Regions from separate parts of the Comamonas sp. CMM03 genome, predicted to be linked through region 1. Evidence: predicted binding sites of a transcription regulator. Region 1 holds the regulator's gene; the other holds the start of a gene.
What was found. Region 1 encodes FNR, which switches genes on or off when oxygen is low (the NO sensors DNR and NnrR bind a similar motif). Its sites were predicted from a motif close to TTGATNNNNATCAA; they were not measured.
Positions count from the first base shown of each region.

Region 2: the regulator FNR is predicted to act here: its motif matches at 5,561-5,574, upstream of KW830_RS12560 (DASS family sodium-coupled anion symporter).

Region 1 covers NZ_JAHUXB010000001.1:59,201-66,306, forward strand. Annotated here, with positions in the region: gene KW830_RS00265 (DUF748 domain-containing protein) at 1-421, shown strand, start outside; gene KW830_RS00270 (DUF349 domain-containing protein) at 562-3,105, shown strand; gene KW830_RS00275 (hypothetical protein) at 3,278-3,538, shown strand; gene fnr (fumarate/nitrate reduction transcriptional regulator Fnr) at 3,709-4,431, opposite strand; gene hemN (oxygen-independent coproporphyrinogen III oxidase) at 4,639-6,021, shown strand; gene KW830_RS00290 (sulfite exporter TauE/SafE family protein) at 6,025-6,753, shown strand; gene KW830_RS00295 (HD-GYP domain-containing protein) at 6,800-7,106, shown strand, end outside.
Region 2 covers NZ_JAHUXB010000003.1:411,120-418,225, forward strand. Annotated here, with positions in the region: gene KW830_RS12540 (AraC family transcriptional regulator) at 1-729, shown strand, start outside; gene KW830_RS12545 (DMT family transporter) at 883-1,827, shown strand; gene KW830_RS12550 (M48 family metallopeptidase) at 1,936-2,799, shown strand; gene KW830_RS12555 (L-lactate dehydrogenase) at 2,925-3,878, opposite strand; gene KW830_RS12560 (DASS family sodium-coupled anion symporter) at 3,879-5,387, opposite strand; gene KW830_RS12565 (hypothetical protein) at 5,731-5,964, opposite strand; gene KW830_RS12570 (MBL fold metallo-hydrolase) at 5,964-6,602, opposite strand; gene azu (azurin) at 6,910-7,106, opposite strand, start outside.

The DNA.
Region 1 (7,106 bases):
CCTCAAACTCACGGTGGCGGGCAGTGCCTCCACCGCGCAGGAAGCCCAGGGCTGGAAAGCCGCCAACCTGGAGGCGCAGATCGCCAAGCAGGGCAAGGGTGATGAGGACGACGCCGCGCTGAGCGACAAGGAGCGCGACAGCCGCCTGAAGTCGATCTATCGCAAGGCGGACATCGAAAAGCCCCGCAACATGGTCGGTCTGTCCAAATCCCTGCCACCCGAGGAGATGCGCAAACTGCTGGTCGAGCAGCTGCCGCTGCCACCCACAGCCATGCAGGAACTGGCCGCGGCCCGTGCCATGGCAGTGCGCAGCTACCTGGGACAGCAGGGCATCGACATGGCCCGTCTGTTCCTGGGAGACTCCAAGGCCGATGGCAAGGAAGCCGGTGCAAAAGCCCAGCTGAGTCTGGCAGTTCAGTAATTCGCTGCAGGCATGGAGCAATAAAGGGGAAAATACGCCCCATGCTCCGCGCATGCCTGTGCACGAGGAGCCATGCCCGCCCTATGGCGGGCATGCCCGTTATCCATAACTCATGTACCAACTTTTTTTGAAGCAGAAAAATGTCTGAAGCCCCAGAAGTGAACCCGACCCCGGCCAAAACCCCCGAGGCCCACCCGCTGGATGCAGTGACTGGCGGTGCTTTTTCTGCAGAAACCTCGGGCGACCGTGCAGCCCGCCTGCGTGACTGGCTGGCCACATCGCCCGCCCACGATGTGCTGCAGGAAGTGTTCAAGGAAATGAATGCCCGCGACAAGGGCGCTGCCCGCGTCGTGCGCGAGCGCCTGGACGAGCTGCGCCGCGCCAAGGACCAGGACGCCATCGCCGTGGAATGGGTGGCCAAGGCCCAGGCACTGCTGGCCCAGCCGGCGCTGAATCTGGCCGACGCCGCCGCCTGGCAGCGTGACGCCGCCAAGGCCGGCGCGCCGCTGTCGCGTGAACCGCTGGCCGGTTTCAAGGCCCAGCTGGCCGAGCGCATCAAGGCCGCCGAAGACCTGCAGCACCGTGTGCAGGTGCAAAAGGAAGCGGCCGTGCTGCTGTCCCAGCGCATCGAAGTGCTGTCCACCAAGTCCTGGAAAGACGCTGCCGCCGTGCAGGAAGCGCTGAGCGCCGACGTGGCCCGCTGGCAGGAACAGGCCCAGGCGCTGACCGAAGACGCCGCCTGGCCCAGCCTGGACGCCCGGCTGGCCCAGCAGCTGACCAGCTCGCGCGACCAGCTGCGCGTGGTGTGGGACGCCTTTGTCTCGGCCCTGGCCGTGACCCTGGCGGCTGCCGACAACGCCGAAGCCGCGTTGCCTCCCGTGCCCGTGTGGGCCGATGAAATCCGCGTGGGCCGTGGTCTGCCGGCCGAGCTGGCCGCCGATGCACCGGCCGCCAAGCCGGCCAAGGGCGATGCCCCGGTCAAGGCTGCTGCCGTCGTGCTGCAGGCTGCCCAGGTGCTGCAGCCCCTGGTGGGCACCGAAGAGGACAAGACCGCCGCCATCGCCGGTCTGCGCGCCGCACTGCGCCAGCATGGCCGTGCACTGGATGCCGAAGTGATCCAGCAGATGGACGCGCTGCTGGTGCAGGCTGGCGACGCCCGTGGCTGGAAGCCCCAGGCCGTGGATGCCGAACGGGAAGCCCTGATTGCCAAGGCCAAGGGCCTGGTGGATCGCCCCGAAGGCCAGACCCTGGGTGGCCGCAAGGTCCAGGAAACGCTGCGCCAGCTGCGCGAACAATGGAAGCTGCTGGACCAGGGCGCGGTGCCCAACCACGGTCTGTGGAAGCAGTTCGATGAAGCCTGCAACACCGCCTACAAGCTGGTCGAAGGCTGGCTGGACAAGCTTCGCACCGAATCGGCCCAGCACAAGGCGTCGCGCACCACGCTGATCGAGGAACTGCGTGCCTGGGGGCAGTCCGTCAAGGACTCCAAGGACTGGAAGGGCATGGCCCGCAGCCTGCGCCAATTTTCCGAACGCTGGCGCGAAGGTGGCCATGTGGGCGAGAAGCTGTATGCCGAGCTGCAACAGCAATGGCGCCAGGCCATCAACGAAGCCGAAGCCCCGCTGCAGCAGGCCCAGAAGGACAGCCTGCAGCGCCGCCAGGCCATGATCGAGGAAGCCCAGGCACTGGGCGCAGCCCCGGCCCTGCAGATCGCAGCCATCAAGGCGCTGCAGCAGCGCTGGCAGGCAGAAGCCCAGGAAGTGCCGGTGGACCGCCGCCAGGAACAGAAGCTGTGGGATGCCTTCCGCAAGCCGTTGGACGAGGCTTTCAGCCGCAAGCCGGCCGAGCGCGGTGAGCGCGGCAGCCGTGCCGTCAATCTGGAATCGCTGAGCGCCCACGACCGTGCGGTGCTGGAAGCCTCGCAGCAGCTGGAAGCCGCCAATGCCGAAGGCGATGCGCAGAAGATCCGCGCCGCCCTGACCGCGCTGGAAGAAGCCCTGCGTGCCGCCCCTGCGGCCGAAGCCGCCCAGCCAGCCGCTGCGGCCGCACCGGCTGCGCCGGTGGCGACCGACCGCCCGGTGAAGGCTGTGCGTGGCGACGACCGCCCCGGCATGCGCAAGGAAGCCCCGGCCGCGGCGGCTGGTGGCCGCAAGCCCGGCCCCCGCCAGGACCGTGGTGACCGCGGCGATCGCGGTGACCGTTTCGAGCGCCCGGCCCGTGGCCCACGCCTGGGGGATGCGGCTTTCCGCGCCCAGCGTGAAGCCCAGGAACACGCCCAGTCTGCGCTGCGCAAGCTGACGGCACAGGCCCATGGCGAAGCCCTGACCCAGCTGATGGAGGCCTGGTCCAAGCGCGACGCGGCCCTGGTGCCGCCCGCGCAGGAACTGGGCAAGCTGAGCAATGCTTCCCGCAACAGCTGGCATGCCGCCGTGGGCGCTGCCGCCAAGGGCGAAGCAGCCGAGTCGCTGCTGCGCCTGGAAATGGCTGCCGACGTGCCTACACCGGCCGACCAGCTGTCTGCACGCCGTGCACTGCAGTTGCAGCTGCTGACCAACCGCAAGGCCACGGACCCCCGCACCACCTGGGAGCAGGATGTGGCGGCGGTGCTGGCTGCGGAGCGCAGCGACAGCGCGGCCCAGCGCCTGCAAAGCGCACTCAAGGCCTTGCTGCGCGGCAGCAAGTAAACCGGGCGCCAGCGCAGGGCCTGCGGTCCCTGCGCTGCAGCCGCAGCAAGCCAGCCTACCGGCTGGCTTTTTTTATGCCTTTTTCAGGGTTTGTGGGGACGCTGCAGGCGGTGACGCGGCAGACAGAGGCTCGCACAATGGGGCATCTGCCTGCCACAACAAGGAGAGACCCATGCTGTTGCGTCGCTGGATGTGGATTGCCTGGCCCGCCTTTCTGGCCGCCGGGGTGATGGAGATGCTGGTGTTTGCCGTGGTCGACCCGCTGGAAATGCAGTGGCTGTCGGCCTATGGCGAGGTGTCGCGCCTGGGCGTGTGCACGGTGGCCTTCTTCCTGTTCTGGGCCATCATCATGATGGCATCGGCCATGACCAGCCTGCTGGCGCTGTCCCCGCAGGAGCTCAATGCCCGGGAGCGCCGCGTCCCGTCGCTATAAGCGGGCTCTGTGAAGTGGGGGGAGGGGGAGTCCTCCTCCTGGGCTGTGCGGGCAGTCCCGCGCAATGCCGAAATACAGGAATGCCGTGGTGCGGCAAGGCCCGGGCGCCATGAAAAAAGCCTCCGGAGGGAGGCTGGGGTGCTGGATCCGCGCCGCGGTGGCGGGCGCGCTTATTCGCAGGCGTGCTGGCTGTTGACGATGCGCTTGAGGCCTTCGGTGTCCAGGATGCGCACATGGCGCTGCTTCACTTCGACCAGGCCTTCCTCGACAAACTTCGAGAAGGTGCGGCTGACCGTTTCCAGCTTCAGGCCGAGGTAGCTGCCGATCTCTTCGCGCGTCATGCGCAGCACCAGCTCGGAAGACGAGAAGCCCCGGGTGTGCAGGCGCTGCACCAGGTTCAGCACAAAGGCGGCCAGGCGCTCTTCGGCACGCATGCTGCCCAGCAGCAGCATCACGCCGTGTTCGCGCACGATCTCGCGGCTCATCACCTTGTGCACATGCGACTGCAGGGCCGTCACTTCGCGCGACAGCTCTTCCAGGCGGTCGAACGGCATGACGCAGACTTCGGCGTCTTCCAGGGCCACGGCATCGCAGGTGTGGTGGTCGTGCACGATCCCGTCCAGGCCAATGATCTCGCCCGCCATCTGAAAACCTGTCACCTGGTCGCGGCCATCTTCCGTGGCCACGCAGGTCTTGAAGAACCCGGTGCGGATGGCATAGAGCGCCGTGAAGTCTTCGCCATTACGGAACAAGGTGCTGCCCCGTTTGATTTTGCGACGCGTGGCCACAATATCGTCAATACGGTGCAACTGCTGCTCATTCAAGCCTGTGGGCATGCACAGTTCGCGCAGATTGCAGTTGGAGCAGGTGACTTTGATAGGGGGTGGTGTCATGGCACTGACGCCTTGGGCTCCCGCTGAACGGGCCATTGGACGTAACGCAGAAAGGTTATCGGGCTGGGAGGCGAGAGAGGGGGTGCTCAGTTGTGCGAATGATATGAATCAATTGTCTCAGGAATGGTATTTGAATGTCTTGATTTGCATCAAGGCTGATTTTCCCGGGGTGCGGCACAGTGCTGGGCAGCACCTAAGGAATATTCAATGACAGCAGTAACGCCGGAGCTTTTGCGTCGGTACGACGTGCCTGGGCCCCGTTATACCTCTTATCCCACCGCAGATCGCTTTATTGAAGCATTTGGTCAGGATGATTATGTGTTGGCGCTGGAACAGCGCAAGCACCATTCTGCGGCCAAGGCGCTTCCCATGTCACTGTATGTGCATGTGCCTTTCTGTGAGGCCCTGTGCTACTACTGCGCGTGCAACAAGATCATCACCAAGCACCATGAACGCGCGCAGACCTATCTGCAGTACCTGGAAAAAGAGGTGGCTCTGCAGGTAGCGCATTGTGGCAAGGGACAGGCGGTCAGCCAGCTGCACCTGGGCGGCGGTTCTCCCACCTTTCTGTCCGATGCCGAGCTGACCCAGCTGATGGACACGCTGCGCGCCAACTTCAGTTTTGAAGCGGTGGGCGAATATTCCATCGAAGTCGATCCCCGCACCGTCACCCGCGAACGTCTGGCCCACCTGGCGCAGCTGGGCTTCAACCGCCTGAGCTTCGGGGTGCAGGATTTCGACCCCGATGTGCAAAAGGCGGTGCACCGCGAGCAGCCGGCCGAGCAGGTCTTCGATCTGGTGCAGGCGGCGCGCGAGCTGGGTTTCCATTCGGTCAACGTGGACCTGATCTATGGCCTGCCCAAGCAGACCGCGGCATCGTTCCAGCGCACCCTGGAGCAGGTGTGCCAGCTGCGGCCGGACCGGATTGCGCTGTATGCCTACGCGCATCTGCCGGAGCGCTTCAAGCCGCAGCGCCGCATTGCGCAGGAAGACCTGCCGGAGGCTTCGGACAAGCTGTCCATGCTCTCGGGCTCCATCGATGCCTTCATGCAGGCCGGCTATGTCTATGTGGGCATGGACCACTTCGCACTGCCGGAAGATGCGCTGGCCATTGCCAAGCGGCAAGGACGGCTGCACCGCAACTTCCAGGGCTACAGCACGCAGCCGGACTGCGACCTGATTGCCCTGGGGGTGTCTGCCATCGGCCGCGTGGGCGCCACCTACAGCCAGAACGCCAAGACCCTGGAAGAGTATTACGACTTCCTCGACCAGGGCCGGCTGCCCGTGGTGCGGGGTTTGGCGCTGGGGCGCGACGACCTGGTGCGGCGCGCCGTCATCATGTCGCTGATGTGCCAGGGCGAAGTGCTGTTCGAGCCCATGAGCCAGTCCTGGCTGCTGGACTTCCAGCGCTACTTCGCGGCCGAGCTGGAAATGCTGGCCCAGCAGCAGGAGCAGGGCCTGGTGGTGATCGACGACGACGGCATCAAGGTCACGCCCATGGGCTGGTTCTTTGTGCGCGGCGTGGCCATGACGTTTGACCGGCATTTGCAGGCCGGCAAGAACCGGGCGCGCTTTTCCAGGATCATCTAGCCCATGTGGCTGTCGTTGCTTGGAACCGCTTTCTTCATGGGGCTCGTGGGTGGGCCCCATTGTCTTGCGATGTGCGCCGCACCCTGTGCGGCCATCGTCTCGCCGCTGCGCAGCGGGGGGCGGGTGGTGTCCATCCAGCCTGAAGGGGCTTCGGCGCAGCCGCCGGAGGCGGCCAATGCCGGGCGCTGGCTGGGCTTCCATGTCGGCCGCCTGATGGGCTATGCCGCCCTGGGCGGCGTGGCGGCCTATGCCATGGAGACGGTGGCCTGGTTCTCCGACCGCACCTCCGCCCTGCATCCGCTGTGGGTGCTGCTGCACCTGGCCGCATTGGCATGGGGCCTGATGCTGCTGCTGCAGGCCCGTCAGCCGCAATGGGTGGAGTCCGGCGGGCGCAAGCTCTGGAGCAAGGTGCAGCACGGTGTGCGCGGGCCGGGGGGAACCTGGGTGGCTGGCAGCCTGTGGGCTTTTCTGCCGTGTGGTCTGCTGTACTCCGCCGTCATGGTGGCGGCCCTGGCCGGTGGCGTGTGGCAGGGCGCTGCATCCATGGTGGCGTTCGGCGTGGGCGGGGGCCTGTGGTTGGCCCTGGGCCCGTGGCTGTGGCAGCGCATCAGCCGCCTGCAGCAGTGGCGCGAAGCCTGGGGGCTGCGCACCGCCGGCGCCTTGCTGGCAGGTGTCTCGCTGTGGGCCCTGTGGATGGACATGGTGCACGTGCCGTCACAGTGGTGCCGCTAGGGCTGACATGGAGCGGTAACGCGGCACAATACGCTGTAGCTTTTTAATGCACAGCGGCGCCGCTTGCGCAACCCCTTTATGTAAGTACTTATTTGTCGCATGCAGTCGTCATAATGGGCGGTTTGGATCGACTGGCTTGCTGGCGTGCTGCAGCCCAAACAACGTGACGCACTCCCTTTTAATTGACGTTCGGGACATCTGCATAGGTATGTATGTCCAATTGGACATTGGCTGGTTGCGCCATCCATTTCCAGTGAGCAGCTTTCGAGTGAACAGCCAGGAACAGATTGACGTGCTGCAATCGCTGGGTTTGGACGAGATTCGTTGCATTCCTGCAAAATCTGATCCCAGTG
Region 2 (7,106 bases), on a different contig from region 1:
ACCGTCTCCGCCCTTGTGGACTCCAGCGCCGCCCCGTTGCAAGACGGCGGCCGGCTGGATGCGCCCGCCTGGTCGGTGCGGCGCTACAGCGGGGAACACCAGTCCCATGCCCACGACCATGTGCAAATCCTCTATGCGCTGCAAGGCCGCATGGAGCTGGAGCTGAACGGCCACGCCGGCTATGTGGACGCTGCCAGCGGCATGCTCATTCCCGCTGGCGCCAGCCACGGCTATCTGGCCCAGGCCCACACCCAGGTGCAGGTGATCGATCTGCCCGCCGGCCCTGGCCTGGATCGCATCCGCCGGTTTGCGGTGCCGGCTCGGCTGCGCGCTCCGGCGCTGGCACGCCACCCGCTGTCTGCTGCCGCCCAGCTGGCGCTGGTGCTGGACGCGCCCAGCCTGTTGCACCGCCGTACGGTCGACTTGGCCTGGTTGACCCAGCAGGTGCAGGCCGCCCTGCATGCCGACTGGCCCACGGCCCGGCTGGCGGCGCTGTGCCATCTGAGCGTGCCCCAGTTCCACAGCCGCTTTGTGGAACTGGTCGGCCAGCCGCCGCAGTCCTGGCTGCGCGGCCTGCGGCTGGATGCGGCCGAGGCCCAGCTGGCCCGGGGCCAGCCCCTGGAGACCACGGCCCTGCGCTGCGGCTACCGCACGGCCAGTGCCCTGGCCTATGCCTTGCGGCGCGAACGCCAGGTGAGCGCGCGCAGTCTCCGGGCCGCTCAGCGCTGAGCGCAGCGGTGCGGGAGTGGCGTTGGCTGGTGGCGGCAGCGTGGGTCCTCTTGGTGACGGGACACAGTGCAGCATGGACATGTATACGCCCTGCACGGCAGAACCAGTGTTGCTCGACAGTTGCCGGGATGCTGCGGCGGCATCATTTGAAGCATGAGCTCTTCTTCTGCTTCTTCTTCGGTCTGGGGTGTGGCCCTGGTGTCGGTGGCGTCCATGCTGTGGGGCACCACCGGTACGGCGCAAAGCCTGGGTGCCCAGGGGCTGTCGCCGTTCTGGGTGGGAGCGGCACAGCTGGCCGTGGCCAGCACCTTCTTTGCGCTGGTGCTGTGGGTGACACGGCGCAGTGCGCCGACCGGACAACCGCTGCTGCCAAGGCCCTCTTTGCTGGGTATGCCGGCGCGCTGGTTCTGGCTGGCATCGGCCGGTACCGCCGGCTACAGCATCAGCTTCTATGCGGGCGTAAAGCTGGCCGGGGTCGGCGTAGGCACGGCTGTGGCCATTGGCAGTGCACCCATCTGGGCCGGCCTGATCCAGGCCGTGCTACTTCGCCAGCCCCTGTCGCTGCTGTGGTGGTTGGGCACGGGCGTGAGCGTGGCCGGCGGTGTGGCCATGGTGCTGAGCAAAGGGGGCGGCACGGGTGCGCTGTCGCTGCCCGGCCTGCTGCTGTGCCTGCTGGCCGGGCTGTCGTACGCGTCCTATGCCCTGGTCAATAAGCGCCTTGTCAGCAAAGTGCCTACCCGGCTGGTGAACCTGTATGTGTTCAGCGGCGCCGCGGTGCTGGCGGCGCCCGTGGCGCTGCTGCTGGCCGGGGTGCCGCGGTTTACCGCGTCGTCGTTGATGGTGGTGGTCTACCTCGGGCTGGTGGTCTCCGGCCTGGCCTATGTGCTGTTTTCCAATGGGCTGCGCCATATCTCCGGACCGACCGGTGTGACATTGACGCTGATCGAGCCGGTGGCCGCCTTTCTGCTGGCGGTGTGGATCGTGGGCGAACACCAGCCGCTGGCCTCCTGGCTGGGGCTGCTGGCGGTGCTGGCCGGACTGATGGTGGTGATCGGTGCCGAGGTGCGTGGCGCGCGGCGCAAGCTGGCGCTGGTCTGAGCCACCTCGCCGGCGCGCATTGGCGGCACAATCTGACGCTCAGGCACAGCACCGCTGTGCAGGCTGATTGGATTGCCCAGGAGAGACGCCCCCATGCCCCTATCGCCCATGCCACTGAACCATCTGTCCGATGGCGACCATCTGCCGCAGGCCTGCCGCTGCCACGCCGGGCGGCGTGGCTTTCTGCGCGCCCTGGTGGCGGGGACGGCGGCCACCGGTGCCGGGGCTGCGCTGGCGCAGGTCAATGTCGGGGGCTCCTCCGGTCTGCGCAAGCTGGTGCCGGCCGAAACCCTGGAAAGCGCCGCCACCGAGCAGTACCAGGAGCTGCTGCAGAAAGCCAAGGCGCAAGGCGCACTGGCCGGCAGCTCTCACCCCCAGCTGCAGCGCCTGCGCGGCATTGCGCAGCGCCTGATTCCCTATGCCAGCCAGTGGAACGCCCGCGCCAGCCAGTGGCGCTGGGAGGTCAACCTGATCGGCAGCAAGGAGATCAACGCATTCTGCATGCCGGGGGGCAAGATCGCCTTCTACACCGGCATCCTGGAAAAGCTGCAGCTCAGCGATGACGAAGTGGCCATGGTCATGGGCCATGAAATGGCCCATGCATTGCGCGAGCATTCGCGCGAGCAGATGGCCAAGAACTCGGCCACCAGCATCGGTCTGTCGCTGGGGGCGCAACTGCTGGGACTGGGCGACCTGGGCAATCTGGTGGCCAGGATGGGGACCCAGCTGCTGAGCCTGCGCTTCAGCCGCAGTGACGAAAGCGAGGCCGATCTGGTGGGGCTGGAAATGGCCGCACGTGCCGGCTACAGCCCCCAGGCTGCGGTGAGCCTGTGGCGCAAAATAGGGGAGGCCACGGGCGATGGCGGCATCGGCTTTCTGTCGACCCACCCCACAGGGCCGGATCGCATCCGCGAACTGGAGCGCAATATTCCGCGGGTGCAGGGCCTCTACGAGTCCGCCCGCCGGCGGTAACGCTGCCTGTGTGCCTGGGCAGGCCTGCGTTCCATAGAGAATGCCTGGCGATCGCCTTTCGGAAAGAATAAAAAAAGGCCCGCTCCATGGAGCGGGCCTTGTGCAGGAAGCCGTGTACCAGCCGCTCAGGCTTTCTGCAAGGACTGCAGCCCGTCGGCAATGGTGCTGGACAGCAGTGCGGCACTGGCACGCAGGGCCTCGGTTTCCTCGGCATTCAGCCGGGGCATGAAGGGGGCCGAGGCGCCGCGTGCACCGATCAGATGGGGCAGCGACACACAGGTGTCACGCACGCCCAGCAGTTCGGGCATGCAGGTGGACACGGCAAACACCGACTGCTCATCGGCCACGATGGCCTTCACCAGCCGTGCAATGCAGCCACCGATGCCAAAGTTGGACACGCCTTTGCCCGCCTTGATGCGGTACGCCGAAGTACGCACCTCTTCGGCAATCTGCGCCTGCATGGCCGCGTCGATGGGCCGGCCCAGCTGGGCGGCAAAATCCGTCACCGGCATGCCGGCGATCTGGGCGCTGCTCCAGTGGGGCACGGACGAGTCGCCGTGCTCGCCCAGCACATAGGCGTGGATGGCCGGTGCGGCCACGCCCAGGTAATCGGCCAGCCGGTCGCGAAAGCGGATCGAATCCAGCGAGCAGCCGGTGCCGATCGCTCTGCCCGGTGGCAGGCCGTAGCGGTGCACAGCAATGGAGGGCATCACGTCCACTGGGTTGGTAGCGAACAGCAGCACCGCATCCGGTGCGACCTTGAGCACCTGGCCGATGATGGTGTCCGTCATCTTCAGGTTCTGGTGCAGCAGCTCCAGCCGGGTCTGACCGGGCTTGAGGCTGGCGCCAGCGGTGATGACCACCACCGAGGCGCCGGCCAGATCGGCATAGTCGCCTTCGCTGACGCGGGCAGCGGTGCCAAAGGCGGCGGCGTGGCCGATGTCGGCGGCTTCACCCGCTGCGCGGGCCTCATTCTGGTCCACCAGCACGATCTGGCTGATGCCAGGGGTGGCCGACAACAGGTAGCCGGCGGCCGCGCCGACCTGGCCGGCGCCGATGATGCCAATGCGTGCCCCCATTTACAGCACCCCCATGGCGGGCCACAGCGTGGCGGACAGCAGCAGGATCAGGCCCAGGCCAGCCAGCGTGACCACGATGCCCACCTTGGCGAACTGGGGCGTGCTGAAGGCATTGGTGCCGTAGCACAGCATGTTCTGCGGCGCATTGGTCGGCAGGATGAAACCGAAGGACACCACGAAGCTCTGGATCATCACGATGCCGAAAGCCGTCTCGGGGCTGACGGGCAGCGTCTGTGTGAAGGCGATCATGATGGGGATCAGCGTGCTGGCCAGGCCGGTGGCCGAGGCAAAGCCCAGGTGCAGCACGATGCTGAACACTGACAGCGCACCGATCACGGCCACCACGGGCAGGGCCGACAGGCCCATCTGGCCCAGCGTCTGTTGCGCCAACCAGCCGGCAGCGCCGGTCTTGGACAGCAGATTGCCGAGCGAGATGGAGGCGGCAAACAGCACGATCGTGCCCCAGGGCACCAGCTTTTCGGCCTGCGACCAGTGCATCACGCCGATCTTGGGCATCAGCAGCAGTGCAATGCCGATCTGGGTGGTGGTGGTGGTGTCGAACGGGTGCAGCACGCCTTCGGTGGACCACATCACCAGCAGCAGTGCGGCCACGGCGATCAGACGCTTTTCAGAACTGCTGACCGGCCCCAGGTCGGCCAGTTGCTGGCGCAGCTTGGCCGGCATGTCCTCACCTTCCGGCACCTGGGGACGCAGAATCCACAGGGCCGCGAAGAACAGCACCACGCACATGCCGATGGTGAAAGGCAGGGCGGTGATGAACCATTGGCTCCAGGTGATGTTGTGGCCGAAAGCCTGCTGCATGAAATTCAGGCTGATGATGTTCTGTGCCGCGCCGGTCTTGACCGCCATGTTGAAGATGGAGCAGGCACTGGCAGTGACGATCATCAGCGTGGCACCCAGCGAGCTGTTCACCGCCAGACCCAGGGCGGCAGTGATGCCGATCATGATGGGGATCACCGCGCCCACGCGGGCGGTGGCAGAGGGGATGAACAAGGCCAGCACAAAGCCGACGATCATCGCCCCCAGCACCAGGCGGGCAGGCGAGACGCCGATCTTGCTCATGACCAGCAGCGCGATGCGCTTGTCCAGCCCTGTGTGCTTGAGTGCCACGGCCAGAAACAGTGCGGCCGCCACCAGCAGCACGGCGGTGGACGAGAAACCGCTGAGCATGGTGGTCAGCGCAGCGGCGGAATCCATGGGCTTGCCGCCTGCTGTCATCGAGGTGCCCATCAGCCCCAGCACCGCGGCACCGGTCAGCACCACGGCGCTGTTGGCGGGCGAGACGCATTCGCTGATCCACAGCACCACGACCAGCACCAGCAGGCCCAGGGCCACCTGCCCCGAGTCGGTGAGGCCGGCAGGCTGCGGCAGGGCCAGCACGATGCCGTAGAGCACCAGGGCCAGCAGCAAAAAGGCCAGCTTTTTGTTGGAATCGGGCTCCGGTTTGGAGGTGATGGGGCCGGTTTCGGTTGCGGGCGTAGACGCCATAAGTGCTCCTCGCAAAAATGAATCGTTACGTAACGGACCGATACTAGTTCCTACAGTCGCGCACCGATAGTCCGGTGGCCCTGGTTGGGATGAGTACTTCGTTACGCAATGAAACCATGCTACGGGCTGCGAAGCGGTTTGCGTGAAAACACGTAAGTGTTTTCCCTTGTGATTTGATTCGCATCAAGGGTGGCGCATTCGTCACATACCGGCCTGTCATCCTGGTTTTGTGTCGTCTGGTGCGTAGCAGTGCCAGATGGTGCAAGAAGTTTTTGCTATCAAAATGTGAGCAATTGATGCGACCGATACCGACAGCCCTTACGGCCCAGGCGTTGGCGCCGGCCTAGTAGCTGCGCAGCAGGGCGCGCAACAGCCAGTCGCCCCCGGCCAGCAGCAGGCGCAGGCCGCACAGCACGGCACTGGCCATGCCCCACCAGCGCAGATACCGCGCCCAATCGGCCGTCCACGGCTGGCCTTGCCACGCTGCGGCGCTGGCGGCCAGTGCGGGCCACGCCACCAAGAAGACGAGTGCCGCGGCCGCCAGCAGCACCAGGCAGTGCCGCGTTGCGGCACCCATCAGGTGTTGCCCACGTAGGGGTTGGTCTTGCGTTCACGCCCAAACGTGCTCTCCGGTCCATGGCCGGGAATGAACACCGTCTGGTCGCCCATGGGCCACAGGCGCTGGGTGATGGAGTCAATCAGTTGCTGGTGGTTGCCCTGGGGGAAATCGGTGCGGCCGATGCTGCCGGCAAACAGCACATCGCCCACAAAGCAGCGGTCGATTTGCGGGGCGTGGAACACCACATGGCCGGGCGTGTGACCCGGGCAGTGGCGCACCTGCACGGTTTCGTGGCCGATCTGCACGCTGTCGCCATCCGCCAGCCAGCGCGTGGGCGTGAACGGGCGCGACGGCGGAAAGCCGAACATGGCACCCTGCTGGGGCAGGCCATCGATCCAGAACTGGTCCCCGGGATGGGGGCCGATGATGGGTAGGTCCAGCTGCTCGGCCAGGTCCGCCGTGCCGCCCGCATGGTCGATGTGGGCGTGGGTCAGCCAGATGGCCTTGAGCTGTAGGCCCAGCCGCTCCACTTCCCACTGGATCGCTTCCAGATCGCCGCCGGGGTCGATGACGGCGGCATCCTGGGTCTGGTCGCACCACACCAGCGAGCAGTTCTGCTGGAAAGCGGTCACGGGAATGGTCTGGTAGTGCAGCATGGCAAGGCGAGAGGAAAGTGGCAGAAGGCAGGGGCCGTGCCGTGCGGCGTGGCGGCCAAATTATGGGGGCAGCGGCCCGTTCCGCTCCGCGCAGCCTGCGATGCCTGCCCGGTTGATGTCGCCGAAGTGCATTTCCACGCTGGCGGATCCCTTGCGCATCACCGTGTGGCAGGCGGCATTCCAGCCACCGCCGCAGGCTAGGCAGTGGTGGTGGCAAGGTGCGGCCCGCCGTGGCGTACGGCGGAGCGCACAGCAAAAAGCCCCGGTTCCTGGCGGAAGCGGGGCCACAGAGGTGCGAGTCCGAGGCTTAGATCAGCTTCAGGCTACCCTTCATGATGCTGTAGTGACCGGGGAAGGAGCAGAAGAAGGTGTAGTCGGTACCAGCCTTCAGCTTGGCCACATCGATGTCCAGGGTGGTGGATTCACCGCCGCCAATCACCTTGGAGTGGGCCAGCACGCGGGTGTCACCGGCCTTCACGTAGTCGGCAGCGGCGCCGGCCTTCA